3 regions of the Streptomyces sp. NPDC020875 genome follow, and region 3 is predicted to be linked to each of the others. Evidence: riboswitches for the same ligand, from Rfam matches in the RefSeq annotation. Region 3 holds a riboswitch; each other region holds the start of a gene.

What was found. A riboswitch is a leader RNA that binds a small molecule or an ion and turns the genes downstream of it on or off. The one in region 3 is predicted to bind cyclic di-AMP.
Region 1: another riboswitch for cyclic di-AMP. It lies ahead of AB0G74_RS25675 (LysM peptidoglycan-binding domain-containing M23 family metallopeptidase); the one in region 3 lies ahead of AB0G74_RS31045 (M23 family metallopeptidase).
Region 2: another riboswitch for cyclic di-AMP. It lies ahead of AB0G74_RS10010 (M23 family metallopeptidase); the one in region 3 lies ahead of AB0G74_RS31045 (M23 family metallopeptidase).

What each region holds. Positions count from the first base shown of each region.
Region 1 covers NZ_JBFADP010000049.1:27,510-36,917, forward strand. Annotated here, with positions in the region: gene AB0G74_RS25665 (tyrosinase family protein) at 1-809, shown strand, start outside; gene AB0G74_RS25670 (SGNH/GDSL hydrolase family protein) at 889-1,689, opposite strand; gene AB0G74_RS25675 (LysM peptidoglycan-binding domain-containing M23 family metallopeptidase) at 1,883-2,863, opposite strand; cyclic di-AMP (ydaO/yuaA leader) riboswitch at 2,869-3,028, opposite strand; gene AB0G74_RS25680 (tyrosine-protein phosphatase) at 3,496-4,308, shown strand; gene AB0G74_RS25685 (DUF6126 family protein) at 4,346-4,525, opposite strand; gene AB0G74_RS25690 (XRE family transcriptional regulator) at 4,671-5,306, opposite strand; gene AB0G74_RS25695 (aspartate aminotransferase family protein) at 5,396-6,826, opposite strand; gene hpnH (adenosyl-hopene transferase HpnH) at 7,056-8,078, opposite strand; gene AB0G74_RS25705 (1-hydroxy-2-methyl-2-butenyl 4-diphosphate reductase) at 8,084-8,737, opposite strand; gene shc (squalene--hopene cyclase) at 8,737-9,408, opposite strand, start outside.
Region 2 covers NZ_JBFADP010000013.1:97,212-106,619, reverse strand. Annotated here, with positions in the region: gene AB0G74_RS10025 (GNAT family N-acetyltransferase) at 1-1,389, opposite strand, end outside; gene AB0G74_RS10020 (HPr family phosphocarrier protein) at 1,636-1,917, shown strand; gene AB0G74_RS10015 (GntR family transcriptional regulator) at 2,279-3,025, opposite strand; gene AB0G74_RS10010 (M23 family metallopeptidase) at 3,306-4,133, opposite strand; cyclic di-AMP (ydaO/yuaA leader) riboswitch at 4,145-4,309, opposite strand; gene AB0G74_RS10005 (pitrilysin family protein) at 4,758-6,155, opposite strand; gene AB0G74_RS10000 (pitrilysin family protein) at 6,152-7,504, opposite strand; gene AB0G74_RS09995 (DNA topoisomerase IV subunit A) at 7,793-9,408, shown strand, end outside.
Region 3 covers NZ_JBFADP010000075.1:21,521-30,928, reverse strand. Annotated here, with positions in the region: gene AB0G74_RS31075 (hypothetical protein) at 41-298, shown strand; gene AB0G74_RS31070 (YciI family protein) at 554-967, shown strand; gene AB0G74_RS31065 (DUF6596 domain-containing protein) at 1,253-2,593, shown strand; gene AB0G74_RS31060 (MerR family transcriptional regulator) at 2,640-3,386, shown strand; tRNA gene AB0G74_RS31055 (tRNA-Met) at 3,594-3,667, shown strand; gene AB0G74_RS31050 (PP2C family protein-serine/threonine phosphatase) at 3,848-5,017, shown strand; cyclic di-AMP (ydaO/yuaA leader) riboswitch at 5,480-5,626, shown strand; gene AB0G74_RS31045 (M23 family metallopeptidase) at 5,638-6,633, shown strand; gene AB0G74_RS31040 (PrsW family intramembrane metalloprotease) at 6,806-8,113, opposite strand; gene trmB (tRNA (guanosine(46)-N7)-methyltransferase TrmB) at 8,608-9,408, opposite strand, start outside.

The sequences.
Region 1 (9,408 bases), on a different contig from region 3:
ACCAGGCGAGCCTCACCACCGCCGAGAAGAAGAAGTTCACCGACGCCGTGCTGGAGGTGAAGCGAATAGGCGTCTACGACCAGTTCGTCGAGGCCCACCGGCTCCGCTTCGCCCTCGATATGAACACCAGCGTCTACGTGGGCCACTTCGGCGCGTCGTTCCTGCCCTGGCACCGCAAGTACTTGATCGACTTCGAGTCCGAACTGCAGAAGGTCGACCCGACGGTGTCGATCCCCTACTGGGACTGGACGGTCGACAACACGGCCTCCTCGTCGCTCTGGGCCCCGGACTTCCTCGGCGGCACCGGCCGTGCCCAGGACGATCAGGTCATGGACGGCCCGTTCGCCCACTCCGGCGGCAAGTGGAACATCACCGTCGGGGTCGACACCGGGGTGTACCTCCGGCGCGCCCTCGGGTTCTTCGTACCGACCCTGCCCACCGCGGCGCAGGTCGCCGACGCGCTGACCCTGACCACCTACGACTCCGCCCCGTTCCGGGACGGTTCGACGGGCTTCCGGGCCCGGCTGGAGGGCACGGACGGCTACTACAGCATGCACAACCGGGTCCACAGCTGGGTCCGGGGTCATATGGAGGGCGCCACGTCCCCCAACGACCCGGTGTTCTGGCTGCACCACGCCTATGTCGACAAGCTCTGGGCCGACTGGCACGCGCTCCACCCGACCAGCGCCGAGTACCTGCCCAGCACCAGCACCACGGGGGCGGTCGCCCTCAACGAGAACATGGCGCCGTGGACCAACACCACACCGGCCAGCCTGCTGGACCACACCCAGTGGTACACCTACGCCTGACGGTCCCGGCGTGACCGGATGACGGGATGACCGTGTCCGAGGGCCCGCTCCCGGTACGGGCGGGCCCTCGGACACGGCGTCACAGCGGCAGCAGATCGGGCCGCTTGGCCTCCACATGGTCGCCGGAGCTCTCGCCCCGCAGTCGCCGCCCGATCCACGGCGCCAGATACTCCCGGGCCCAGTGGATGTCGTCGCGCCGTACCTCCAGCGTGCCCCGCAGCGGGGTCGGCGGCCACGGCTGGTCGGGGTCGGCCGGGATGTCGAGCCCCAGTACCTGACCCGCCCGCAGGGCGACCCGGGTATGCCCCTCCGGCGACAGATGGAGCCGGTCGGGGTCCCAGGCCCGGCGGTCCTGCACGGACCGGAGCGACCACAGGTCCAGCACCGGACAGTCGTAGCGGTCGGCGATGGCCCGGACATGAGCCGTATAGGTCGCGATCTTGCCGCGCAGATGGCGCAGTACCGGGATGTCACGGGTGTCGAAGCCGGTGGTGACCAGGACGGTGCCGACGGCCCCGGTCAGTTCGGCGACGGCCCGTTCGAACCGCTCCGCCACGTCGTCCGGGTCGCTGCCCGGGCGGATGATGTCATTGCCCCCGGCGCAGAACGACACCAGGTCCGGGGCGAGCGCCCGCGCCCTGGGCACCTGCTCCGCCACGATCTGGTCGAGGAGTCGGCCGCGTACGGCCAGATTGGCGTACCGGAAGGTGCCTTCCGGTACGCGGTCGGCGAGCAGTACCGCGAAGCGGTCCGCCCAGCCGACGTAGGTTCCATCGGGTCCCGGGTCCCCCACGCCCTCGGTGAAGCTGTCACCGATCGCCGCGTACGACCCGATCCCGCCGGTCATCACTGTGCTCGAATCGTCTGCCACGGCAACCATCCTCCCCTCGGGGATGTGACCTACGCGACCGTAGGGAGGGGTTGACGGGCCGTGATCTATCACACCGTGATCCCGCGACCGGCCGGGAATACACCGCGTCCCCCACGACAGGGGTGTCGTGGGGGACGCGGTGGCCGCTCCGGACGGGCGGTCCGGGGCGCGGGACGAGCCGGGTTCAACGCGCTCGGCGGGCTCAGAGGTTGACGCCGTGGCTCCGCAGATGGGCGACGGGGTCGATGTCGGAGCCGTAGCCCGGTCCGGTACGGACCTCCAGGTGCAGATGCGGGCCGCTGGAGTTGCCGGTGGAACCGGCGAGGCCGATCTGCTGTCCGCCGCTGACGGTCTGGCCCGCGGCGACGGAGAGGGAGGAGAGATGGGCGTACTGCGAGTAGGTGCCGTCGGTGTGCTTGATGACGACCTCGTTGCCGTACGCGCCGGCCCAGCCGGCGGAGACGACGGTGCCGGGGCCGATGGACTTGATGCCGGTCCCGGTGGGCACCGCGAAGTCGACACCGGTGTGGTAGCCGCTGGACCACATGGCGCCGGAGGCGCGGTACGGGGTGCTGACGGCGCCGTCGACCGGGGCGGACCAGCCGCCGGTGGCCGGGGCGGACTCGGGGGCGGGCTCCGCGGCGGCGGGCTCGGCGGCCGGGGCGGCCTGCTTCGCCGGGGCGGGCTCGGCGGCGGGGGCCGGGGCGGTGGCCCGGGCGCCGTCGCGGGAGGCGCGGTCGGCCTTGCCGGTCTCCGCCTTCTTCTCGGCCTTCGCCGGCTTCTCGCCGGTCCCGGACTGCGGGCGCTCGGCACCCTCGCCGTTCAGGGTGAGCTTCAGACCGGGGTGGATCAGGGACGGGTCGTCGCCGACGGCCGTACGGTTGTCGGCGTACAGCTGCTGCCAGCCGCCCTCGACATCGCGCTCGACGGCGATCTTGGACAGGTGGTCACCGGCGACGACGACATAGGTCGTGGCTCCGGCGGCGGTCTTCTCGGCGGCGGCCGGGGTCACCTGGGCGGCCGGGGCGACGGCGGCGGTCACCGGGGCGGCGGGTTCGGCGGCGTGGGCGCCGGTGGCCCCGATCAGGGGCAGGGCGATGGCGGCTCCGCCGGTACCGGCGGCGACGATGCCGCGTGTGATGACCGTCGTCCGGGGACGGCGGTGCTTACCCTTTCCGGGCATGGCGCGTTTCCTCTCCGGCGCCTGCGAGGTGAGCTGTCGGGTTCGGGCTGGAGTTGCCCGGCCGCGCCCGTCGGGCACGGCTTCACCCCGAGCCGTCCGGTCGCCCGGATCGGCGTACTACCTGGGTCCCCCGCTCCTGCCACGTGGTTCGGGTGAAGGAAAGTCCGGGCGGCGGCAGGATTCGGCGGTCCGTCCGGAGTTCGGCGACCGTAAACCGGCCATGTCGCCAGGAACAAGCCAAGCGGTACGGCAGCGACCGGGGTCGATCTTGCGGGGGCGCCGGAGCCGGTCACCCTCCGTGGAGACCCCCGGGCCAACTCCCCACCGCCGGGGGCGTCCCGCCCGGCGGCCCCCGCCACACAACGTCACGATTGTGATCCTGCTCATGAGGAGCGCCCATCTACCCATGAGGCGGGGCATGTTCGACGAAGCACCTATTGGGCATGAATACGGACAGAACCCTACGATCCTCTGCCGGTTCGGCCGTTCTCCGGCCCGGCTCCGGCACCCTCGCGGCACCACTCAGGACCGGTCCGACAAGAAGATCGCCCGACGGAACCGATGTCGTATCGTCGGGTTCACGCCACCGTCGGCGTCCGGGCCGACGGCAGTGACGCCTCAGGGAGCCCTCAGTGACGCAGCAGGTGCCGCAGGTTCCGTCCACCGAGCCCGAGCTGGCCGGGGTCCGCAACTTCCGCGACGTCGGCGGCATGCCGACCGGCGACGGGCGGACGGTGCGCCACGGACGGCTCTACCGCAGCGGCCATCTGGCTCATGCCACCGGAAGCGACACCGCCTTCCTCGCCGGTCTCGGCCTCCATACGATCTTCGACTTCCGCAACGCGGCCGACATCCGGATCGAGGGCCCGGACGTGACCCTGCCGGGGGTGCGGAATCTCAATCTGCCGCTGAGCGATCCGGCCGACGGCGCCGAGTTCTGGCAGGTGGTCCACCGGGGCGATCTGCCCCAGCTGCGGTCCCTGCTGGCGGACGGCCGGGCGGCGGACCGGATGGTGGAGTCGTACCGGACCCTGATCACGGGCCGGACCGGCGAGCACGGGCGGGTCCTGAGGGCCCTGGCCGAGGACAGCGTCCCGGCCTTGATGCACTGCGCGGCGGGCAAGGACCGGGCGGGTCTTTCGATCGCGGTGGCGCTGCTGGCGGTCGGGGTGGAGCGGGAGGCGATCGAGGCCGACTATCTGAAGTCCAACGACCCGCACCGCCGCTATCTGGTCCGGCGGGCCGACGACGCGCCCGCCGGGACGTCCGGCGAGGTGATGGAGCTGCTGAGCCCGCTGTTCGACGCGCGTCCGGCGTATCTGCGGGCCGCTTTCGACACCATCGACTCGACCTGGGGCGGGACCGAGGAGTATCTGTCCCGGGGGCTGGGCCTGGCCCCGGAGACCCGGGACCGGCTGCGGGAGCGGCTGCTCACCACGGCCTGACCGGCGGCGCGGCGGCGCCCCCGACCGGGGCCCGCGACTACTTCGCGCCGACCTCGAAGAGGAGATAGAGGAAGCCCGCGAAGACATGTCCGGCGACGAGATAGGCGAAGAGCCGGATCCAGATCCCCTTGGGGAACTTGCCCTCCTCCTTGCGCTCCCGGACGGGACGGTCGGCGGGGAGTGCCGCACCCTCGCCCGCGGTGGGGTTCTCGACCATGACGGCCTCTGCTTTCTCCGGCCCGGGGCCGGGGCTGTCCCCCGGCCGGGCCGGGAGGGGTTCCCGGCCGGTCACCGGGACCGGTCGGGCGGTTCTGACGGTCGTCGGGGGCCGGGCGGCGAAGCCGGACCGGCACGGGGCGCCGTCAGAAGTGCGGATGGAAGATATCGGGGCTCTGGAGCAGCGTATGGACGAAGATCATCTCTGCTCCGTCCCTGGTCGCGGCGGTGATCCGGTGCGGGGTGAGGGAGTCGTAGTGCGCGCTGTCACCGGGTCCCAGCTCGTGCACGGTGTCGCCGAGCGACAGCCGGACCCGGCCGTCGAGGACATAGAGCCACTCCTCGCCGGGGTGCTGGCGGACCAGCTCGCCCTGGGCGCCGTAGGGCACGATCAGCCGTAGCGACTGCATCGCCCGGCCCGGCCCGCCGACCTGGTGGTACGTCCACCCGTCGGCCTGGGACGGCTCCCGGCTCCCGGCCCTGATCACCGGGTCGTGCTCCGGCGACGACTCCCCCAGCAGCTCGGAGACTGTCGTACCGTAGATCCTGGCGAGACCGAGCAGCATCGGCAGCGACGGCTGGCGCCGGCCGGTCTCCAGCCGGGAGAGATGCGCGGGCGAGAGCCCCGCGCGATGGGCCGCGGCCTCCAGGGTCAGTCCGCGCCTGCGGCGCAGATCGCGGAGCCTGGGCGCCACGTCGGGCAGCGACTCCGGCTCGTCCGGCGGCCCGCCGGGCGCCGTGGATCGGGGGTCCGGGGGGTGGCCCCCGGGAGGACTCTGCATGAGTCCATTGCGCCAGGAAAATGCCTCTGAGGCAACTTTCTTGCCCCAGAGGCAAAAACTTCTCGGACGTATGGCCTTCGAACTGATGGTCAGCGCTGTGCCATGGCCTGTTTGACCAGGGTTTTCCCGAAGTCCCAGAGCAATCCGCCCCCGCTGTGGGCCTCGTCCATGACCGCAGTGAAGGCGGTGACGAAGCGGTCCACCTCCGGCTCGCCGATGATCAGTGGCGGAATCAGCTTGATCACTTCCAGATGATCGCCGGAGACCTGGGTGAGGATCCGGTGCTTGTGCAGCAGCGGTACCACCACCATCTGAGCGAAGAGTCCCTTGCGGGCGGTCTGGAGCATCGCCCAGCGGCCCCGCAGGGCGAGCGACGAGGGGCGGCCGAATTCGATCCCGGTCATCAGGCCCCGGCCGCGGACATCGGCCAGGAACTCGTACCGGTCCACCAGCCCGGCCAGCCGGGTACGCAGCAGATCGCCGGTGGTCCGGGCCCTGGCCACCAGCTTCTCGTCCTCGATCACCGAGAGCACCGCGAGCCCGGCGGCCATGGCCTGGGCGTTGGAGCCGAAGCTCGCGGAGTGCACCAGGACCCGGTCCATGGCGGAGTAGACCTTCTGGAAGATCCAGTCCTTGCCGAGGGTGGCGCCGACCGGGACGTAGCCGCCGGAGAGCGCCTTGGCGACACAGATCAGATCGGGTTCTACCCCGGGTTCGTGCTGATGGGCGTAGAAGTCGCCGGTCCGGCCGAGGCCGGTCTGCACCTCGTCGGCGATCAGCAGCGCCTTGTGCCGGTGGAGCAGTTCCGCGGCGGCCGGCAGATAGCCGGGCGGGGCCTCGTACACGCCCTTGCCCTGGACGGGTTCCACCACGAGGGCGGCCACATCGCCCCGGCGCAGCTCCCGCTTCAGCGCGTCGAGGTCGCCGAGGGGGACGGCGGTGTCGGGGAGGAGCGGGGCGAAGCCGTCGCGGAAGCCCGCCTCGCCGTTGACGGAGAGGGAGCCGGTGGTCAGCCCGTGGAAGGCGTGGTCGCAGTAGAGGACCCTGGGTCTGCCGGTGGCGCAGCGGGCGAATTTCAGCGCCGTCTCCACGGCTTCCGTACCGCTGTTGGAGAAGAACACCCGGTCCAGATGGGGGCTGTACGCGAGCAGTCGCTCGGCGAGCAGTCCGGGCAGCGGCTGGCAGTCGAAGCGGGTGAGGTCGGCCAGGGACGCGTCGAGTACGTCGTGCAGGGCCTTGCGGACGACGGGGTGGTGGCGGCCGAGGCCCATCACGCCGAAGCCCGCGAGCATATCGAGATAGTCGTGGCCGTCGGCGTCCCAGAAGTAGGCGCCTTCGGCGCGTTCGTAGACCCGGTCGAAGCCGATGGTACGGAGCATCCGGGGCAGTTGGTGGTTGAGGTGCCGGGTGTGCAGGGCGTATCGCTCGCCCCCGCGTTCGGCGAGCAGCCGGTTCAGGTCGAAGCCGCCGTCCGGGTGCGGGGGGTCGGCGGCCGTCCGGTGCTGCGGTGGCTGGGTCATGTCGTTTCGGCTCTCCTCGGCTGCCGGTGCGGTGTCGGCGCGGCGCGCGCCGGTCCCGGTGTCGTTCGGTCCCGGCCGGATCCGGTCCGGGTGTCCGCCCCGGGTCGGCACGGCCGTCCTGTCGGCGTACGGCGGTCCGGTCGGCGGTGGCGGCGGGGGTACGGGCCGTACGCCGGTCCCGCCGCCACCCGCCGCTCCGGGCCACCCGGGCCCGGGGCGGGTGTGCCGGTCAGCCCCGGTTGCCGGTGACGGTCTCCCGGGCGGCCCGCAGCGACTCCTTGAGGGAGCCCATGGTGGCCAGGACGGCGGTCGGTTCGTAGCCGCAGTGGGCCATGCAGTTGGCGCACCGCGGGTCCTTGCCCCGGCCGTACTTCTCCCAGTCGGTCTCCTCAATCAGCTGGCGGTAGCTGGGGACGTATCCGTCGCTCATCAGATAGCAGGGCCGCTGCCAGCCGAAGAGGGAGTAGTTGGGGATCGCCCAGGCGGTGCAGGGGAAGTCCGCCTTGCCTTCGAGGAAGTCGAGGAAGAGCGGGGAGTGATTGAGCCGCCAGCGGGCCCGGTTGCCGCCGGAGAACGCCTTGCGGAACAGCTCCCGGGTCTGTTCGACGCCGAGAAAGTGCTCCTGGTCGGGCGCCTTCTCGTAGGCGTAGGCCGGGGAGATCATCATCTCGTCGACCCGGAGGTCGTCATTGAGGTAGTTCAGGACCTCGATCACGGTCTGCGGGGTGTCGGTGTTGAAGAAGGTGGAGTTGGTGGTGACCCGGAAGCCGCGCCGCTTGGCCTCCTCGATCGCCGCCACGGCCTCGTCGAACACCCCCTCCTTGGCCACGGACTCGTCGTGCCGTTCGCGCAGTCCGTCGATGTGCACGGCGAAGGCGAAGTAGCGGGAGGGGGTGAACTTCTCGATCTTCTTCCGGAGCAGCAGGGCGTTGGTGCAGAGGAAGACGTACTTCCGGCGGGCCACCAACTGCCGGACGATCTCGTCGATCTGCGGATGCATCAGCGGTTCGCCGCCCGCGATGGAGACCATCGGGGCACCGGACTCCAGGACCGCCCCGACGGCCTGGGCGACCGGCATCCGCTGCTTGAGCACCCCGGCCGGGTGCTGGATCTTGCCGCAGCCCTCGCACTTGAGATTGCAGGCGTAGAGCGGCTCCAACTCGACGATGAGGGGGAACTTCTCCCGCCGGCGGAGCTTCTGTTCGAAGAGATAGGTCCCGACCCTGATGGACTGACGGAGCGGCATGACCATCTGGCTCACCTCCTGGGGAGCGACAAAGAACGGTGCCATTCATGAAAAGCGGGAAGTACGGCACGAAGAACACGGATGGCTGATATTCCACCGCGTACCGTGCCAATACGGACTAGTTCATGCTCCGGGGCGTCCACGACCACCCGGACGGCGGCAACCGGACGGGGCCCGGCCGCCAGCGCGCCCCGCAGGGTGGCCGCCGACTCCATGTCGACGGCGATCGCGCCGGTGGCCCGCAGTTCGGCCCGCTCGGGGCCCCGGACGACATGGTCGGATCCGGTCAGCGGGCCGGTGTGCACCCGGCGGCCCGGCAGGGCCCTGGCGACCGCGTCGGCCAGCCGGGCGGTATCCGTACAGGGCGTCGCCGTGCCGTCGATCCTGGTCTCGTCGGCGATCACCAGATCACCGGGGTGCATCCCGGCGGCGAGACCGGCGCAGAACCCGGACGCCACCACGGCGGCGTCCCGCAGCGGGCCGCCGTCCAACGCGGCCCGGACCGCGCGTTCCGCGTTGACCGGGCCCATCCGGGTCCGCAGTACGGTCACCGGGCCCCGGGCGCCCCCGTGGTCGCCGCCGCGCAGGGCCAGCCGCTCGATGCCGAGCGCACAGGCGATCAGCAGCGGCGCCCCGGGGCCTTCCGGGGCCGCCGGGCGGGCCATCAGCTCCCCTCGCCGCCGGTCGGGGCACCGGCCGTCACCGGCCGCGCGCCGGTGGCCGCCCGGCCCGGGACCGGCTCGCCGTGGAGATAGCGCCCCAGGGCGGTCAGCGGGAACACCTGCCGGTACAGGTGGTAGTTGATCGAGAAGTCCCAGGGGAAGCCGGTACCGGTGAAGTACGGCTCGTCCCAGCCGCCGTCCTCCCGCTGGGTCCCGGCCAGCCAGCGCACCCCGCGCGCCACGGACTCGCTCTCCCGCTCCCCCGCCGCCAGCAGCGCCAGCAGCGCCCAGCCGGTCTGGGAGGCGGTCGATGCGCCCTTGCCGACCCAGTCGTCGTGGTCGTACGAGCGCAGGTCCTCGCCCCAGCCGCCGTCCGGGTTCTGGACGGACCGCAGCCACGCGACGGCCCGCCGGACCGCCGGATGGGACGCCGGGATCCCGGCGGCGATCAGGGCCGGGACCACGGAACCGGTGCCGTAGAGGTGATTGACGCCCCACCGGCCGAACCAGGCGCCGCTGGGCTCCTGGTGGGAGAGCAGCCAGTCGATGCCGCGCCGGGCCCTGGGGTGGTTCGCCCGGCCCTCGTACGCCAGCATCTCCACCACGTGCGCGGTGACATCGGCCGACGGCGGGTCGATCACCTCGCCGAAGTCGCAGAACGGCAGCCGGTTGGG
Region 2 (9,408 bases), on a different contig from region 3:
GCCGTAGAGCCCGGCCGCCCCGGCTCCCCGCCGGTGCAGCGCCGCCAGCAGCGCGATACCGATCGCACCGGACTGGGTGAAGAGCCCGATCCGGCCGGGCGCGGGGGCGTGCGGGGCGAGGGACGCGTTCAGACGTACGGAGTCCGCCGTATTGATGATCCCGAACGAGTTCGGGCCGATGATCCGCATGCCGTACGAACGCGCCTGCCTGACCAGCTCCCGCTGGCGCGCCCGTCCGGCGGCGCCGGTCTCGGCGTATCCGGCGCTGAGTACGACGAGGCCCCGGACACCGGCCTCACCGCAGTCGGCGACCACCTCGGGCACCCGCTCGGCGGGTACCGCGACGATCGCGAGATCGACCGGCGGCCCGGCGGTACCGCCACCGGCCGCCGGGTCCGTCCCGGCGCCCGGACGGACGCCCGAGCCGGTGATCTCCGTGACCGAGCGGTACGCGGGCACACCGTCGACGTCGAGCCGGTCGGCCGGGAAGGCCCGGTTCACGGCGTAGGCCCGGCCCGTGTATCCCCCCGCGATCAGATCGCGCAGCACCGTACGGCCCAGTCCGCCCGGTGCTCGTCCGACCCCGACGACCGCGACACCGCGCGGCGCCAGCAGCCGCCGTACTGAACGCGACTCGGCCCGGTACTCGCGGGCGCGCTGGACCGCGACGGACTCGGCGGTCGGTTCGAGGTCGAGGGAGAGATGGACGGTGCCGTCCTCGAAGCTGCGGCGCTGGGTGTACCCGGCCTCCCGGAACACCTTGATCATCTTGTTGTTGGCGGGCAGTACCTCGGCGGCGAACCGCCGGATGCCGCGCTCCCGGGCCACCGCCGCGATGTGTTCGAGCAGGGCGGAGGCGATCCCGCGCCCCTGGTGCGCGTCCTGGACCAGGAACGCCACCTCGGCTGCGTCGGCGGGCGCGCTCGCGGCCCGCCCGTGCCGGTCGATGCGGTCGTAGCGGACGGTCGCGACGAACTCGTCCCCGACGGTGACGGCCAGCCCGACCCGGTCCACGAAGTCGTGGTGGGTGAAGCGGTGGACGTCCTTGGCGGAGAGATGAGGATAGGGCGCGAAGAAACGGTAGAACTTCGACTCGTCCGAAACCTGCTCGTAGAAGTCGACGAGCCGCTCGCCGTCGGTGGCGGTGATGGGCCGGATCCGGGCGGTCGCGCCGTCGCGCAGCACGATGTCGGCTTCCCAGTGATCGGGATACGCGTGCTCCGGCGCGCCGTCGCCGTCCGCCCCGGGCCCCTGACCGGGCGCGGCCCCGGACCCGGACCCGGCCGAGGACTCCCTGGTCGGGGGCTTCCCGGCCCCCGGCCGGCCGACGTCCGACCCGCCGGAATCCGGTCGCCCGTTCTCCCGTTCGGCACCCCGTTCGGTCTGCATGGCAGAAAGCGTACGGCGCGGCTCCGCGACACGGGACTCATGGGGACTCACCGGTACTCACCGGCCCCACCGGCCCCCGCGCCCGCCGCCGCGACACGTCCCGGCCATGGTTCGCGACGGACGCCCCGGCGGGGCACTCTGGGGGGCACGACCGCGCCCCAGCGGTCGGCACGAGCACCCGGGGCGTCGTGAGACACTGACCGGGAACTGGTCTAGACAACCACTGATTACTTGAAGGGCAACACCATGGCTGAGCGCCGCGTCAACGTCGGCTGGGCCGAGGGCCTTCACGCCCGTCCCGCCTCCATCTTCGTCCGTGCCGCCACGGCCTCCGGCGTTCCGGTCACGATCGCCAAGGCCGACGGCTCCCCGGTGAACGCGGCCTCCATGCTGGCCGTGCTCGGCCTGGGCGCCCAGGGCGGCGAGGAGATCGTGCTCGCCTCCGACGCCGAGGGTGCCGACGCCGCGCTCGACCGCCTGGCGAAGCTGGTCGCCGAAGGACTCGAGGAGCTGCCGGAGACGGTCTGAGCCGACTCCGCGACTCCCGCGTCCGGCCGTCCGGCTCCGCCACGGCCTCCGGCGCGCTCCGGAATTCCCGCCGAACCGGCGCTCCCGGAATTCACAGGCGCTGATCCCCCGCCCGGGGATCAGCGCCTGATGTGTTTTCACCGCACGAACCGTACGAATGGCGAAAACATCCGACCCGGCCACGAGTCGTCGCCGGGAATCATCGGGAATGGCCATCGGAAATATGGCACGACTCCTTTATACGGGAGCCGTGTTAAATGCGGTCGCATTCCGTGTTGCCGAAATGTTGCGGTCCGCCGCCCGCCCCCGCGGGGCCGGGCGGTGCCGATTCGCCGCGGCTCCCGGCCGGGGCGCGATCGCCTCAGACCGGCCCCCGTACCCCCACCCGGGCTGCCCGGCCGGTGCCCGCCGCCGACCGCCCCCTCGCCTGCGGGCGACCCCGGACCGGCGGCCGTTCGAGGGCGCCGTCCGGGGCGCCCGGCCCGCGGAGCCGGTGGAGCCCGGCGGCGCGCTCCGTGTGCAGGGCCGTCAGGGTCCGGGCCCGCTCGGCGTCACCGCGGCCCACCGCGTCCACGATCGCCCCGTGCTCGGCCCAGCACTCGGCGGACCGTCCGTGAGCCGACTCCACCAGGTACATCCAGGCGATCTTCCGCCGGACCGGGGTGAGCAGCGCGATCAGCCCCGGACTGCCGGACGCCTCGGCGAGGGTGTCGTGGAACCAGGCGTCCAGCGCCCGCGGATCCCCCGCCCGGCCGTCACCGGCCGCCCGCTCCCGCCCCAGCCGGACCAGTCCGCGCAGTACCCGCAGATGGCCCTCCGTGCGGTGCCGGGCGGCCCGGGCCGCGGCCAGCGGTTCGAGCAGCGTACGGATCTCCAGCAGATCGGCCGCCTCCCGGCCGGTGGGCTCGGCGACCGACGCCCCGGCATGGCGCCGGGTGGTGACGAAGCCCTCGGCCCGCAGGGTCCGCAGCGCCTCGCGCACCGGGACCCGGGAGACTCCGTACCGCTGGGCGAGTTGTTCCTCGGTGAGTCGTTCGCCGCGCCGGAACACGCCGGAGACGATGTCGTCGCGAATCGCCCTGCAGACCGAATGCGCGGGAACCCGCATACTGCACCTCCGCCGTGGTCCGGGAAATCATTTGCGGTTCTTATTTCCCGGCCGACTCTATGTCAGCCGATCGGGAATTCCGACTGTTCCCGATAACCCGGCAGTTCATTTCGGCCAAGGGCGGCCGATTCCGTACGGCGGCGGCCCGTACGGTATCGCGCGGCCGGGGCGGGGCCGGGAACGCCGCGTGCCCCGGCGCGCGGGGCGCCGGGGCACGGGAGGAACAGGGGGACAGCCCGCCCGGACGGACCGGGGGCGGTGTCCGCCGGGGCGGGGGGTGTCAGATCTTGACGCCCTTGCCCCGCAGATAGGAGACGGGGTCGACGTCGGAGCCGTACTCCGCTCCGGTCCGGACCTCGAAGTGGAGGTGGGCGCCGGTCGAGTTGCCGGTGGAGCCCGCGCGGCCGATCTCCTGGCCGGGCATCACGCTCGCGCCCGCAGCGACCGAGAGGGACGACAGATGGGCGTACTGCGTGTAGGAGCCGTCGCGCATCTGGATCACGACGTTGTAGCCGTACGCGCCGCCCCAGCCCGCTTCGACGACCGTGCCCGCGCCCACGGACACGATCTTCGTACCCGTGGAGGCGTGGAAGTCGATACCGGTGTGGCTGCCGGAGGACCAGAGGGAGCTGTTGGCCCGGTACGAGGTGGTGACCTCGGAACCGGCGACCGGCGACGTCCAGGTGTTGAGGAGCCGCTTGCGCTCCGCCTCGCGGGCCGCCCGCTCCCGGGCCTCGCGCTCCGCCTTGGCCCGCTCCTCCGCCTGCCTCTTGGCCTCGGCCTCCGCCTCTGCGCGGGCGTTCGCCTCCTGCTTCTGGGCGTGCGCCTGGTCGGCGACCTGGGAGGCGAGGGTGTCGGGGCCGGAGAGCGTCCGCAGGGAGCCGGTGTCGTCGGCGGCCAGGATCTGGATGGAGCCGGTGTCCTCGGCGCTCAGACCGCCCGTCTCGGGGCCCTGGTCGCGGCCGTCGTTGTCGGAGGCGAACGCGGGGGCGGCGAAGGTGCCGATGACGCCGGTGGTGGCGAGGGTCGCGGCTCCGGCGAGGCTCGCGCTGCGGCGCGTCACACGGCTCGGGGCACGGTGCTTCCCGTGGGATCGGGCGAACGCCATGAAAGGCTGGTCCTTTCCTTCCTTCTCGCCTACCGGGTTAGCTGACGGGTTCGGAGAAGAGGAAGGTCTCCTACGGTTCCTCCGCGGGCTGCGAAGGTTCCGATTCACCCCAAGGGGAACATGGGTCCCCGGCTCCCCTGGGCTCGCGCCTGACGGGGACTCGGCGATGGCTGTCCGTGCCGCGGTTGCGGCGCCTGCCTGCGAACAGCCGGACCGACGCTAGGCGCGGCGCGTGTCGATCACCAAACAAACAGCCCTCTTTGTTGCTCATGCCACAGCACGTGTCGGTCAACTTCCCATCAAAACGGACAGCTGACGGGGCGGCGGGGGGCGACGGCCGTACTTCGGTTACCCGTTCGGCCCGTCTGCACCCCCGGCCGGATCCCTCCGGCCGGTTTCCGCCCCCGGCCCGGGTGGTCCCGCCGCCCGGACGGCCCGGGCCCGTTCCCGGCGGCCCCTCGCGCCCCGTGCCCGTACGAAAGCACCGGGCACCGGTTCCGTACGGGCACGACACGGCCCCGGTCCCGTACGCGGATGCGCGCGTACGGGACCGGGGCCGGTCGGTCCGTCTTATTGGTCTGTCCGGCTGTCCGTCGGCCCGGATTCCGCCGCCGGGCCGCCGGTTCAGCCCTTGACGACGGTGACGTCCCCGATCCCCAGCTCCCTGACGGCGCCCTCGATCTCGGCCGCGTCACCGACCAGTACGGTCACCAGCCGGTCGACGGGGAACGCGCTGACGACCGCCGCGGTCGCCTCCACCGTCCCGGTCTGCGCCAGCCGGGCGTACAACTGCCCCTGGAAGTCGTCCGGGAGGTGCTGCTCCACCTGGTCGGCGAGCGTGCCCGCGACCGACGCCGCCGTCTCGTACCGCAGCGGCGCGACCCCCACCAGGTTCTGTACGGCGACATCGCGCTCGTCGTCCGTCAGCCCCTCGGCCGCCAGGGTCCGCAGCACCGTCCACAGATCGGCCAGCGCCGGGCCCGTGTTGGGTGTGTCAACGGAGCCGCTGATGCCCAGCAGGGACGCGCCCGAGCCGTCGGGGGCGGAGCACAGCACCTGGGCGAAGGCCCGGACGCCGTACGTGTACCCCTTCTCCTCGCGCAGCACCCGGTCGAGCCGGGAGGTGAGGGTGCCGCCGAGGCAGTACGTGCCGAGCACCTGCGCGGGCCACACCCGGTCGTGCCGGTCCGCCCCGATCCGCCCGATCAGCAGCTGGGTCTGGACGGCGCCCGGCCGGTCCACGATCACGATCCGACCCGTGTCGTCGGCGGAGATCTCCTCCCGGGCCCGGGGCTCGGCCCCGTCGCCCTGCCAGGCGCCGAGGGTGTCGGCGAGGACGGCGTCCAGGTCGATCCCGGTCAGATCGCCGACCACGACCGCCGTGGCGGTGGCGGGCCGGACATGGGCCTCGTAGAAGGCCCGGACGGCGGCGGAGTCGATCCGGGCCACCGTCTCCTCCGTCCCCTGCCGGGGGCGGGACATCCGCAGCCCGGCCGGGAAGAGCCGGCGGTACAGCTCCTTGGCCGCGCGGCGGCCCGGGTTGGCCTGCTCGTGCGGGATCTCGTCCAGCCGGTTCCGGACCAGCCGCTTGACCTCTCCGTCGTCGAAGGCGGGACCGCGCAGCGCCTCCGCGAGCAGCCCGAGGGCCTTCGGCAGCCGGGAGACCGGCACCTCCAGCGACACCCGGACGCCGGGGTGGTCGGCATGGGCGTCGAGGGTCGCGCCGCAGCGCTCCAGCTCGGCCGCGAACTCCTCGGCGGACCGCTTGTCGGTCCCCTCCGACAGGGCCCGGGCCATGATCGTGGCGACCCCGTCGAGCCCTTCGGGCTCGGCTCCGAGCGGGGCGTCGAGGTTGATCTCCACGGCCACCACCTGCTGGCCGGGGCGGTGGCAGCGGAGCACGGTCAGCCCGTTGGGGAGCGTGCCGCGGTCCGGGGCGGGGAACGCCCAGGGGGTGGGCACCCCGGAGGCGGGCCGGGGGTGGAAGTCCATCGTGGTCAGCGGCTCGGCGGCGTCGGTCACTTGTCCGCCCCCTCTTCTGCGTCGTGGTCGGTCTCGTTCTCCGCGTCGGCGCCGGGCACCGGCTCGTACACCAGCACGGCCCGGTTGTCCGGGCGCAGCCGGGCAGCGGCCACCTCGCGGACCTCGTCGGCGGTGACCGAGAGCACCCGCCCGACGGCGGTGAGCGCCAGCTGCGGGTCGCCGAAGAGCACCGCGTACCGGCAGAGTTCGTCGGCGCGGCCCGCGACCGTACCGAGCCGGTCCAGCCACTCCCGCTCCAGCTGGGCCTGGGCCCGCTCCATCTCCTCCGGCGTCGGCCCCTCGGCGGCGAACCGGGCCAGCTCCTCGTCGACGGCCGCCTCGATCCCGGCCACCTCGACCCCGCCGGACGTCTTCACGTCCAGCCAGCCCAGCGACGGGGCCCCCGCCAGCCGCAGCAGTCCGAACCCGGCCGCGACGGCGGTCTGGTCCCGGCGGACCAGCCGGTTGTGCAGCCGGGACGATTCACCGCCGCCGAGCACGGTCAGCGCCACGTCGACGGCGTCGCACTCGCGGGTGCCGTCGTGCGGCAGCCGGTAGGCCGCCATCAGGGCACGGGCCGGGACGTCCTCCTCGACGACCTCGCGGAGCTGCCGCCCCATGACGTCCGGCAGCGACCCGTCGCGCGGCGGCTGCTTGCCGTCGTGGCCGGGGATCGAGCCGAAGTACTTCTCCACCCAGGCCAGGGTCCGCTCGGGGTCGATGTCCCCGACGACCGACAGCACCGCGTTGTTCGGCGCGTAGTAGGTACGGAAGAACGCGCGGGCGTCCTCCAGGGTCGCCGCGTCCAGATCGGCCATGGAGCCGATCGGCGTGTGGTGGTAAGGATGGCCCTCCGGGTACGCGAGGGCCGTCAGCTTCTCGAACGCGGTGCCGTACGGCACGTTGTCGTACCGCTGGCGGCGCTCGTTCTTCACCACGTCCCGCTGGTTCTCCATCGACTCGTCGTCGAGGGCGGCCAGCAGGGAGCCCATCCGGTCGGCCTCCAGCCAGAGCGCCAGCTCCAGCTCGTGGGCGGGCATCGTCTCGAAGTAGTTGGTGCGCTCGAAGCTGGTGGTGCCGTTGAGGGAGCCGCCCGCGCCCTGCACCAGTTCGAAGTGACCGTTCCCCTGCACCTGCTTCGACCCCTGGAACATCAGGTGCTCGAAGAGGTGGGCCAGGCCGGTACGGCCCGCGACCTCGTGGCGCGAGCCCACGTCGTACCAGAGACAGACCGCGGCGACCGGGGTCAGATGGTCCTCGGAGAGCACCACGCGCAGGCCGTTCGCCAGGCGGTGCTCCGTCGCTGTGAGGCCGCCCGAACCGGCCTGCTCTGTGGCCGTGTGACCCATGGGCATGTACGTCCCTTCGATCGCGCTGCTGTTGCTGGTCCCCCCAGGACTGCCACTGTATGCAAGCGGGCTGACACCTGGCGAAGTTCCGGGCGCCTTCGGGGTTCGCGCTGGGCGAAGTCCCGGTGCGCGGGCGTGCCCCGGGGTGCGCCCGGCGGACGCCCCGGACCGCCGGACGGGCCGGGGGCCGCGGGCGTGTTCGACGGCCGGTGGTCGGGGTTGTCGGTGCCACGGTCCACAATGGTCGGCGTCAGATCCCCGCCCGGCCGTGAAGGAGCAGGAGCCGCGATGGCCCGCCGCAGCACCAAAACCCCGCCGCCCGATGATTTCGAGGAGCGGATCCTCGATATCGACGTCGTCGACGAGATGCAGGGCTCCTTCCTCGAGTACGCGTACTCGGTCATCTACTCCCGTGCGCTGCCCGACGCCCGGGACGGCATGAAGCCGGTCCAGCGCCGCATCGTCTTCCAGATGAACGAGATGGGGCTCCGCCCCGACCGGGGGTACGTCAAGTGCGCCCGGGTCGTCGGCGAGGTGATGGGCCGGCTCCACCCCCACGGAGACCAGTCCATCTACGACGCGCTGGTCCGGATGGCGCAGCCGTTCTCCATGCGGCTCCCCCTCGTCGACGGCCACGGGAACTTCGGCTCTCTCGGCAACGACGACCCCCCGGCCGCCATGCGGTACACCGAGTGCCGGATGGCGGACGCCACATCGTTGATGACCGAGTCCATCGACGAGGACACGGTCGACTTCACCCCCAACTACGACGGCCAGGAGCGGGAGCCGGTGGCGCTCCCCGCCGCGTACCCCAATCTGCTGGTCAACGGCGCCTCCGGGATCGCGGTCGGCATGGCGACCAACATGCCGCCGCACAACCTGGGCGAGGTCGTCGCCGCGGCCCGTCATCTGATCCGTCATCCGGGCGCCGACCTGGAGACCCTGATGCGGTTCGTCCCCGGGCCCGACCTGCCCACCGGCGGCCGGATCGTGGGACTGGCGGGCGTCCGCGACGCCTACGAGAAGGGCCGCGGCACCTTCAAGATCAGGGCCACCGCGACCGTGGAGGACGTCACCCCCCGGCGCAAGGGCCTGATCGTCACGGAACTGCCGTTCACGGTCGGCCCGGAGAAGGTGATCGCCAAGATCAAGGACCTGGTGAACGCGAAGAAGCTCCAGGGCATCGCGGACGTCAAGGACCTCACCGACCGCGCCCACGGCCTGCGGCTGGTCATCGAGATCAAGAACGGCTTCGTGCCGGAGGCCGTCCTCGAACAGCTCTACAAGCTGACGCCGATGGAGGAGTCCTTCGGTATCAACAATGTGGCCCTGGTCGACGGCCAGCCGCTGACCCTGGGGCTGAAGGAGCTGCTGGAGGTCTATCTCGACCACCGCTTCACCGTGGTGCGGCGGCGCAGCGAGTTCCGCCGGGGCAAGCGGCGCGACCGGCTGCACCTGGTGGAGGGCCTGCTGGTCGCCCTCGTCGACATCGACGAGGTCATCCGGCTGATCCGCTCCAGCGAGAACTCGGCCCAGGCCAAGGAACGCCTGATGGACCGCTTCTCCCTCTCCGACATCCAGACGCAGTACATCCTCGACACCCCGCTGCGGCGGCTCACCAAGTTCGACCGGATCGAGCTGGAGTCCGAGCGGGACCGGCTGACGGCCGAGATCGAGGAGCTGACCCGGATCCTGGATTCCGACGCCGAGCTGCGCAAGATGGTCTCCGCCGAACTGGCGGCGGTGGCCAAGAAGTACGGCACCGAGCGGCGGACCGTCCTGCTGGAGTCGGCGGCCGTCCAGGTCGCCGCGGTGCCGCTGGAGGTCGCGGACGACCCCTGCCGGGTCCTGCTCTCCTCGACGGGGCTGCTGGCCAGGACCGCGACCGGCGATCCGCTCCCCGA
Region 3 (9,408 bases):
ATGCCCGTGACCCGTCCCGGCGCGGGTGCGTTGTCCCGGCATGACCAAGACGCAGCGCATCCTCACCGCCGTCGCCCTCGCCGCCGGTGCCTCCGCCCTGTCCGTTTCCGCCGCTTCGGCGAACGGACACGCCGCGGGCGCCCCCGCTCCGGAAGGGGTGCAGTCCCTGACCGACGGGGTGGCGTCCCTCCAGGGCGGCATCAACGAGCTGAACCAGCTCAACCAGCTGATGGAGGTGCCCAACCACCTCGCCCCGCTGATCGACCCGGTCGCGCAGGTCGCGGGCGCGATCCAGTAGTCCGGACGGCTGCGGTCCCGGCCCGTTCCGTACGGCCCGCGGACCCCCGGCCCACCCCTCGCCGGCCGTCCGGAGAGAATCCCGGAAAAAAATTCCGGAGAATCTCGCCGAGCGGTGTCGAGAACCCGTCATCGGCTCCGACGTCCCCTGTGAAAGCCGCCCACGAGGGCGGTGGCCCCGGGAGACCCCGGCGGCCGAGGGAACCGAACGAGTCCGGACAGCTCCGGACGAAGCCGGACGAACGAGGAGTGGACCATGAAGTACCTGGTACAGATTCAGGGCACCCAGGCCGCGTACGACGCCATGGCGGGCAAGCCCTCCCCGGGCAACCCGGCGTGGAGCGAGGCCGACATCGCCGCGATGTTCGCGCACATGGGCGCCATCAACGACGATCTCGCCGAGACCGGTGAACTGGTCGACGGCAACGGACTGGCCGAGCCCGCCCGCACCCGTTACGTCCTGTCGGGTCCGGGCGGCAAGCCGGTCATCACCGACGGGCCGTACAGCGAGACCAAGGAAGTCCTCGCCGGGTACTGGGTGCTGGACTGCGCCAGTCTCGACCGGGTGACCGAGATCGCCGCCCGGGTCGTCGCGTGTCCGATCCCCGAGGGCTCCACGCCCTCGCCGATCATCATCCAGCCCATCCAGGAGGCGCCGCCGGAGTCCTGACCCCGGACGCCACACCCGGACCCACACCCGGACCGGAGCAGGCCGGGAGCCCGGGGCGGCGGGGACACCGATGAACTCCGGTGTCCGCCGAGCCCCGGGCCGGTGGTCTGCGAGAGACCACGGGCCGGTGACGCCGCCGGGGATCCCGGGCCGTGCCCGCCGTACGGCCGCATCCGGGCCCCGTGCCCGAGCCCCTGTACGGCCCCCACGCCCCCGGCCCCGTACGGCCCCCGCCCGGCGGTCCGCCTCGCACCGCTTCGGCGGACCCGTGATACGTACTGCGGCATGAGCCGTAGCCGTACGAACCCCGATACCGAGGCCGAGGCCGATACCGCGACCGATGCCCCCGCCGACGGCGGCACGGGCGGCACAGGCGGTGGAGTCAGCGGAGTCGGCGTAGTCGTAGTCGTAGTCGAAGAGTTGCTGCGGCTGCACGCGCCGCAGGTCCTCGGCGCGCTCGTCCGCCGCTACGGGCACTTCGACCAGGCCGAGGACTCCGTCCAGGAGGCCCTGATCGCCGCCGCCCGCCAGTGGCCCGCCGAAGGCGTCCCCGCCAACCCCCGGGGCTGGCTCATCAGGGTCGCTGCCCGCCGCCTCGTCGATCTGCTCCGCGCCGACGAGGCGCGCCGCCGCCGGGAGGAGACCGCCGCGAACCTCGCGCCCCGCGACGACCACACCGCCCCCGCGCCCGGTGAGGACCGCGCCCCCTCCGACGACGACACCCTCACCCTGCTCTTCCTCTGCTGCCATCCCGGGCTGGCGCCCGCCGCGCAGATCGCCCTCACCCTGCGGGCCGTCGGCGGGCTGACCACCGCCGAGATCGCCCGCGCCCATCTGGTGCCCGAGGCGACGATGGCCCAGCGGATCAGCCGGGCGAAGCAGAAGGTGCGGGGCGTGCCGTTCGTCCCGCCCGGCCCCGGTGACCGCGACAAGCGGCTCGCCGTCGTACTCGAAGTGCTGTATCTGATCTTCAACGAGGGGTACACGGCCTCGTCCGGCGACCGGCTCCACCGCGCCGACCTGGCCCGGGAGGCGATCCGGCTGACCCGCCGGGTCCGGCTGCTGCTGCCCCGCGAGGGCGCCGTCACCGGACTGCTGGCGCTGATGCTGCTCACCGAGGCGCGCGGCCCGGCCCGCAGCGGCCCGGACGGCGAGCTGATCCCGCTGGACGAGCAGGACCGGACGCGCTGGGACCGTACCGCCATCGCCGAGGGCACGGCCCTGGTCGAGGAGGCGCTGGGCCAGGGCCCGGCCGGGGTCTACCAGCTCCAGGCCGCCGTCGCCGCCCTGCACGACGAGGCCGGGCGGCCCGAGGAGACCGACTGGCCGCAGATCCTCGCCCTGTACGACCTGCTGGTCGCGATCGCCCCCGAACCCATGGCCGAGCTGGGGCGGACCGTCGCCGTCGCCCGGGTCCGCGGACCCGAGGCCGGGCTCGCGGAGGCCGACCGGCTGGCGGACCGGCTGCCGGGCCACCACCGGCTCGACGCCGTCCGGGCCCATCTGCTGGAGGAGGCCGGACGGCCGGCCGAGGCCAGGGCGGCGTACGAACGGGCCGCCGAGGCCACCCTCAGCGGGCCGGAGGCCGACTACCTCCGCCGCCGGGCCGCCCGAATCGTCGGCTGATGCCGGGCTTGACCTTTACGTAACGTCAACTTCTACCGTTCAGGTCATGGAGTGGTCGATCCAGGAGGTCGCCCGGCGCGCCGGGACGACCAGCCGCACCCTGCGGCACTACGCGGACATCGGACTGCTGGAGCCCCGCCGGATCGGGTCGAACGGCTACCGCTACTACGGCCCGGACGAGCTGATCAGCCTCCAGCGGATCCTGCTCCTGCGCGAGCTGGGGCTCGGGCTGCCCGCGATCGCCGGGGTCCTGGCGGGGCAGCGCGATCCGGCCGCCGCGCTCCGGGCCCATCTGGAGCTGCTGGAGCTGGAGCGGGACCGGCTCGCCCGCCGGATCGCCTCGGTGCGGACGACTCTGCTGAAGACCGAACGAGGGGAAGAAGTGATGGCCGAGGACGTGCTCGACGGCTTCGACGACAAGCGGTACGAGAAGGAGGTCACCGAACGCTGGGGCGCCGACGCCTGGCGCGACGGCCGGCGGTGGTGGTCGGCGCTCGGCGAGGACGAGCGGCGGGCCCGGCTGCTGGAGCACGAGACGATCGCCCGGCACTACGGGCGGGCCCGGCGGGAGGGCGCGGAGCCCGGCGACGAGCGGGCGCAGGAGATCACCGGGCGGATGTACGCCTGGCAGTCGGCGGTCCGGCCCCCGTCGAGGAGCCACTTCGCCGGGCTCGGCGAGATGTTCGCGACGGACCCGAGGTTCGGGAAGAACTACGACAAGTACGGGGAGGGGACGGCCGTCTTCGTCCGGGACGCGATGCGGATCTACGCGGACCGGAATCTCACCGACTGAGGCGGGCGCGGGGACCGGGGGGCCTGGGGCCCGGGGCCCAGGCCCCGGGGCCCGGGGAGGCTTGGGGGACCGGCGGGATCCACGGCGCCGGAGCGCCGATCCCGCCGGTCCGGGGCGGGATCGGCGGGATTTTTGAAACCGATGGGGCCGCGGGGGCGGAAATGGTCGTCGGCGGTGCTCCGGATGGCGTAGAGTTGGGTTCACCGACGCGGGGTGGAGCAGCTCGGTAGCTCGCTGGGCTCATAACCCAGAGGTCGCAGGTTCAAATCCTGTCCCCGCTACTGAAGACACGGCCCGGTGTTCCGTAACAGGAACACCGGGCCGTTGTCGTACCCGGCCGCACCGCCCCGGGGTTCCGTACGCCGTCCCGTACGCCGTTCCGCGCGCCGTCCCCCGTCCGGCCCTCCGCGGGTCGCCCTCCGCCCGTCCCGCCGGGACGCTGAGGGGGGAGGAGAACATCCGTGGCGGAGGAAGAACAACCGAACCTGTCCGGTGGCGCCCGGCGACTCGCCCGGATGCTGCCGTCGCTGATGATCATCGCGGGTGTGGTCTTCGACCTCGCGACCCCGTCGAAGTTCACCGCGGCCCCGATGTTCACGGCCGCCCCGCTGCTCGCCGCGCCCTTCTTCTCCTTCTCCGTCACCCTGGCGACCGGGATCTTCGCCGTACTGACCGAGCTGATCCTCGACTTCTACAACAGCCTGCTCGACGAGACCCAGGCGTATACCGAGCTGACCACCGTGATCACCGTCTCGGCGCTGGCCCTCTTCATCAACCGGGTCATCACCCGGAGCCAGGAGCAGCTCGCCTCCGCCCGGGTGATCGCCGAGACCGCGCAGCGCGCCGTGCTGCCCACCCCCGCCGAGGAGATCGGCGGGCTGCGGGTCGCCGCCCGGTACGAGGCAGCCCTCGCCGACGCCTTCATCGGCGGCGACCTCTTCGCCGTCCAGGAGACCCGGCACGGGGTGCGGCTGGTGGTGGGCGACGTCCGGGGCAAGGGCCTGGGCGCGGTGGAGGCCGTGGCCGTGCTGATCGGCGCCTTCCGCGAGGCGGCCGAACGGGAGCCGACGCTGGAGGAGGTCGCCGACCGGCTGGAACAGGCCCTGGTCCGGGAGGGGCTGCGCAGGGGCGGCGACACCGAGGAGAACACGGCCCACTTCGAGGGCTTCGCGACCGCCGTGATCGCGGAGATCCCCTACGGGGCCGGGATCGTACGGCTGCTCAACCGGGGGCACCCCGATCCGCTGCTGCTGCGGGGCGACGGCCGGGCCCGGTTCCTGCCGCCGGACGACGCGGCCCTGCCACTGGGCATGCGGGAGCTGGGGGAGTGGCCGGGGCGGACCGAGACGCATCCGATGCCGGACGGCTCGACCCTGCTGCTCTACACCGACGGACTCTCCGAGGCGCGGAACCCGGCGGGGGCCTTCTACGACCCTGGGGAGCGGCTCGGGGGCCGGGTGTTCCCGGGGCCGGGCGAGCTGCTGGACGCGCTCGTCGACGACGTACGGCGGCACACGGGCGGCGGATCCACGGACGACATGGCGCTGCTCGCGGTCACCGGGACCCCGGCCGCCGCCGGCGCGGCTCCCGACCCCGCGGACGACGACCGGCCTCCGGGGCGCGGCGGCTGACCAACGGTGAGCCCGGTAGCCGGATCGCGGAGGGCGGCGAACGGCGTGCGGAGGGCGGTGGCCGGATCCCGTACGGCGGCTTCCGGCCCGGTGGCCGAAGCCCGGCGAACGGTCCGTCCGGCGCCGGAACAGACGGCGCTCCGGGCTCTTGGATAAAGACTTGACCAACCCTTCGCCGGGCCTCGGTGCCTATGTGCCATTGCACGGCCCGTTTTTCTACCGAGAGTAATTGAGTCGTCGCTCTGCATATATCGATTGACGGTCCATCAGCGGCCGTGGGCGTGCCGACGGGGCGTCAGGTGCCCGTTTCGCGAGTCGGCTCGCCCGATTTGGCGAGCTTCTGTCCCGGTTGATCCACCGGGTGGGTTTAACGATCATCAGGAACAGCTTGGAAAACATTCCCGGTGTCTATTAACGTTCGATAACGCAGCGCGGTCGTCCCAGCCGCCGTCAGGGCGGCTCCGTGCTCACGCGCCGAATCCCGTAAGGGAACCGGGGAACCACTTCTTGGGGTGAATCGGGTGCCTCCGCAGCCTGCGGAGTCACGCGTAGGAGACCTTCCTGCTCCGAACCCGTCAGCTAACCCGGTAGGCGAGAAGGAAGGAAAGGAGTACGCCTCAGTGGCGTCCAACACCCCTGCCCCGCAAGCCCCCGCCGGGCCCGGGTATTCCCACTCCGGCTTCCGTGAGGACGGCGGTCCCGAGCGTTCCACCGACGAGTGGAACCCCAGCGCCGAGACGATCGGCGCCAGCCGCGGCAAGCACCGCGTACTGCGGCAGCAGCGCCGGGCCTTCGCCCGCAGCTCCACCGTCCTCGGTGTCGGTGTCATCGCCGCCGTCGGCGCGGGCGGCATCGCCACCGCGCAGGACAAGGCCCCGATCACCATCTCCCTGCCCGACGGGCTCGGCGGCGACGACGAGGGCCCCGCCCCGGTCGGCCTCGCCACCATGGGAGCCCCCGGTGCCCAGGCAGAGGAGGCCGACGCGGCCGCCGGTGACGCCCTGCGCTCCCGGATCCTCCAGCAGGCCGAGCAGCAGCAGGCCACCGCCGACGCGGAGCGCCGCGCCGCCGCCGAGAAGGCCGCCGCCGAACAGGCCGCCGAGGACGCGAAGCAGGCCGCCACCGACGCCAAGAAGAAGGCGGACGAGGCGAAGAAGAAGGCCGCCGAGGAAGCCAAGAAGAAGGCGGAGGCCGAGCGGCTCGCCAAGCTGGCGAAGAGCTACTCCGCTCCCACCTCCAACTACCGGATCACCTCGACCTACGGCCAGTCCGGCTCGATGTGGTCCTCCGGCCAGCACACCGGTGTCGACTTCGCCGCCTCGGCGGGCACCCCGACCAAGGCCGTCGGCGCGGGCACCATCAAGTCCGCCGGCATGGCGGGCGCGTACGGCCTGCAGACCATCCTGGAGCTGAACGACGGCACCGAGGTGATGTACGCCCACCAGTCGTCGATCACCGTCAGCGTCGGCCAGAAGGTCGCCGCGGGCGACATGATCGGCCGGGTCGGCGCCACCGGCAATGTCACCGGCGACCACCTCCACATGGAGGTCAGGACGCCCGGCGGCTCGGTGATCGACCCCCTGGCCTGGCTGCGCAGCAAGGGCGTGCCCGTCTAGGCACACCCCCGCGGCCTCGCGACTTCTCGTGGACCACCGGCAGTTCCGACGCATCACCCCCCGACGTCGGAGCTGCCGGTTCCGCATGTCCGGGGCCGGTTTCGGGCCGGCTGCCGTACGGCTCGCATTGGGCTGCTGCGGGACGCCGTACGAGTCACATGAGTCGTACTAGTCAGACGCGATACGGGTTGTACCCCTCGTAGTCGCGGTACGGCGGCGGCACCCGCACCGCGCCCGCCGCCCGGGCGCCGTAGGTGAGCGCCGGTCCGGCCACCGCCTTCCGGTTCCACATGTGGTGCAGCAACTCCTGCTCCCGCGCCACGAAGTCGGGGTCGGCGGCCCCGCGCGACGCCCGGTCGCGCAGAAAGGCCAGTGACGTCGCGAACCGTACGTACTCCGACACCGCGTGCGCGGCGGTCGGCCCCCCGGCCCGGCGGGCGAAGGACCGGGCCTCGGACCTGGCCCGCATCGAGGACAGCGCGGCGGGTTCGGCGGGCGCCAGCCAGCCCGCCGCGGCATACGGCGGCAGCGCGACCGAGATCGTCCGCAGCTCCCGCTGCCGGGACCAGATCGTCAGCCAGGTCAGCAGCGCGAAGGCCGGGACCATGAACATCCCGTAGACCAGGTAGAAGCCGAACGGGCCGAGGTAGGACGCCGAACCGTTCCAGAGCGCGTGCATCGCCATCGACAGCAGCAGCCCCAGCACGGGCAGGGCGAACCGGCGCAGCCGCTGCCGTCGCGCGGCCATCGCCGCGAAGCCCAGCCCGAGACCGGCGAGCACGGTGAAGAGGGGATGCGCGAACGGCGACATGACGACCCGTACGAAGAACGTCGCCGCCGCCGACGCGATACCCGAGCCGCCCGCCGACTGCTCCTCGTCGAAGGCTGTGCCGAGATAGAGGATGTTCTCGGTGAAGGCGAAACCGGTCGCGGTGAAACCGGCGAACACCACACCGTCGACCAGACCGGTGAAGTGCCGCCGCCGGAAGAAGAAGAGCAGGAAGAGCGCGGCGGCCTTGGCGGTCTCCTCGACCACCGGGGCGACCAGGGTCGCGCCCAGATTGTCGGCGCTCGTCGGATCCGCGGTGGCGGTGGCGATCCACTGGATCGCGAAGGTGTTGGCCAGGATCGAGACCAGTGCCGCGCCGAACGCGCCCCAGGCGAAGGCGAAGGCGAGGTTCCGCCAGGGCCGGGGCTCGACCCGGCCCAGCCAGCGGAAGGCCGTCAGCAGGAGCGGTACGGGCAGGGTGGCGAGACCGAGGCCGACCAGGAAGCCCTGGGAACCGGTCTGCTCCCGGACTATCGCCAGGATCACCAGCGCGCACAGGGCCAGCAGCAGGATCAGGATCCCGGCCCGGATCGCCTTGCTGCGCCAGATCCGGGCGACCCGCGGCTTGTAGCGCCAGCGGGAGCGCTCCGGCATGGCGTCGAAGACCGGCCGGGCGTCGTACGCGGGCACGGCGGGTCCGCCGGGGCCCATCGGACCGGTGGCGCCGGTGGTGCTGGTATCGCTGGTGGTGCTGGATGTGCCGACGGGCCCGGTGGTGTCGGTGATACCGGTGGTGTCGGTGGCGGGATTCGGCCGGTGGTGGGGGTGGGACCGGGGCGGGATGGGCGCGCCGTCCGGTGGTACGGGCCGGGGCCCGCGCACCCCGGTGCGTTCCGGATCGGGTGGGTGCGCCCCGGCCTCAAGGGGCGAGGGACGCGGTACGGGACGGGATGCGGACGGCTCGGACACCCGTCGACATTAACGATCCCCGGTGACAACCGGCGACGGGGCGGTGTGATCCCTGGCCGGTTCACGCGATATGCCACCGCGAATCGCCCCGGTCGCGGCCTTTTGAAGGGCCTCGGCGCCGGACACCTCCGCTCGTACTCCTCCGCCCGGACCGGTCCCGGTCCATGCCGGGTGCCGCTGCCGCAGGGGACGATCCGGGTCCGGGGCGCTCGGGTCCGTACCGCCGGGGCGTGCGGTCAGACCCGGCGGAAGAGGAGGTCCCGGACGACGTGGCCCTTGTCCAGCCCCTGTCCCTCGAACCGGGTACGGGGCCGGAAGCCGGGCCTCGGCGCGAAGCCGCCGTCCTCGGCGGTGTTCTCGAAATCGGGGTGCGCGGAGAGCACCTCCAGCATCTGTTCCGCGTACGGCTCCCAGTCCGTCGCGCAGTGCAGTACGGCCCCGGGCTTCAGGACCCGCGCGGCCAGCGTCAGGAACTCGGGCTGGATCAGCCGCCGCTTGTGGTGCCGCTTCTTCGGCCACGGGTCGGGGAAGTACACCCGCATCCCGTCGAGCGCGGCGGGCGCCAGCTGCTCCCGCAGCAGGATGATCGCGTCACCGTTGGCCACCCGGACGTTGGTCAGCCCGTTCCGCTCGGCGAGACCGAGGAGATTGCCCTGCCCGGGGGTGTGGACGTCCACGGCCAGGATGCCGGTCCCGGGGTCGGCGGCGGCCATCCGCGCGGTCGCCTCGCCCATCCCGAAGCCGATCTCCAGGACGACGGGCAGCCCGTCGAACATCGCGCCGAGATCGAGTACCTCCCGGCCGTCGATGTCGAGGCCCCAGACCGGCCAGAGCCGGCGCAGCGCGTCGCCCTGCCCGGTGGTCACCCGGCTCCGCCGGGGCTGGAAGCTCCGGATCCGGCGCTCGTGGTGCGATCCGGCGGGATCGGCGGCGGGGCCGCCCGGGAACCTCGGCTCGTCACGGCGCCGCCGCGCCCCGGCCCCGGCGGAACCGTCCGTCGCGGTCGGCGCGGCCTCCGCGGACGAAGGGGTGTGCTC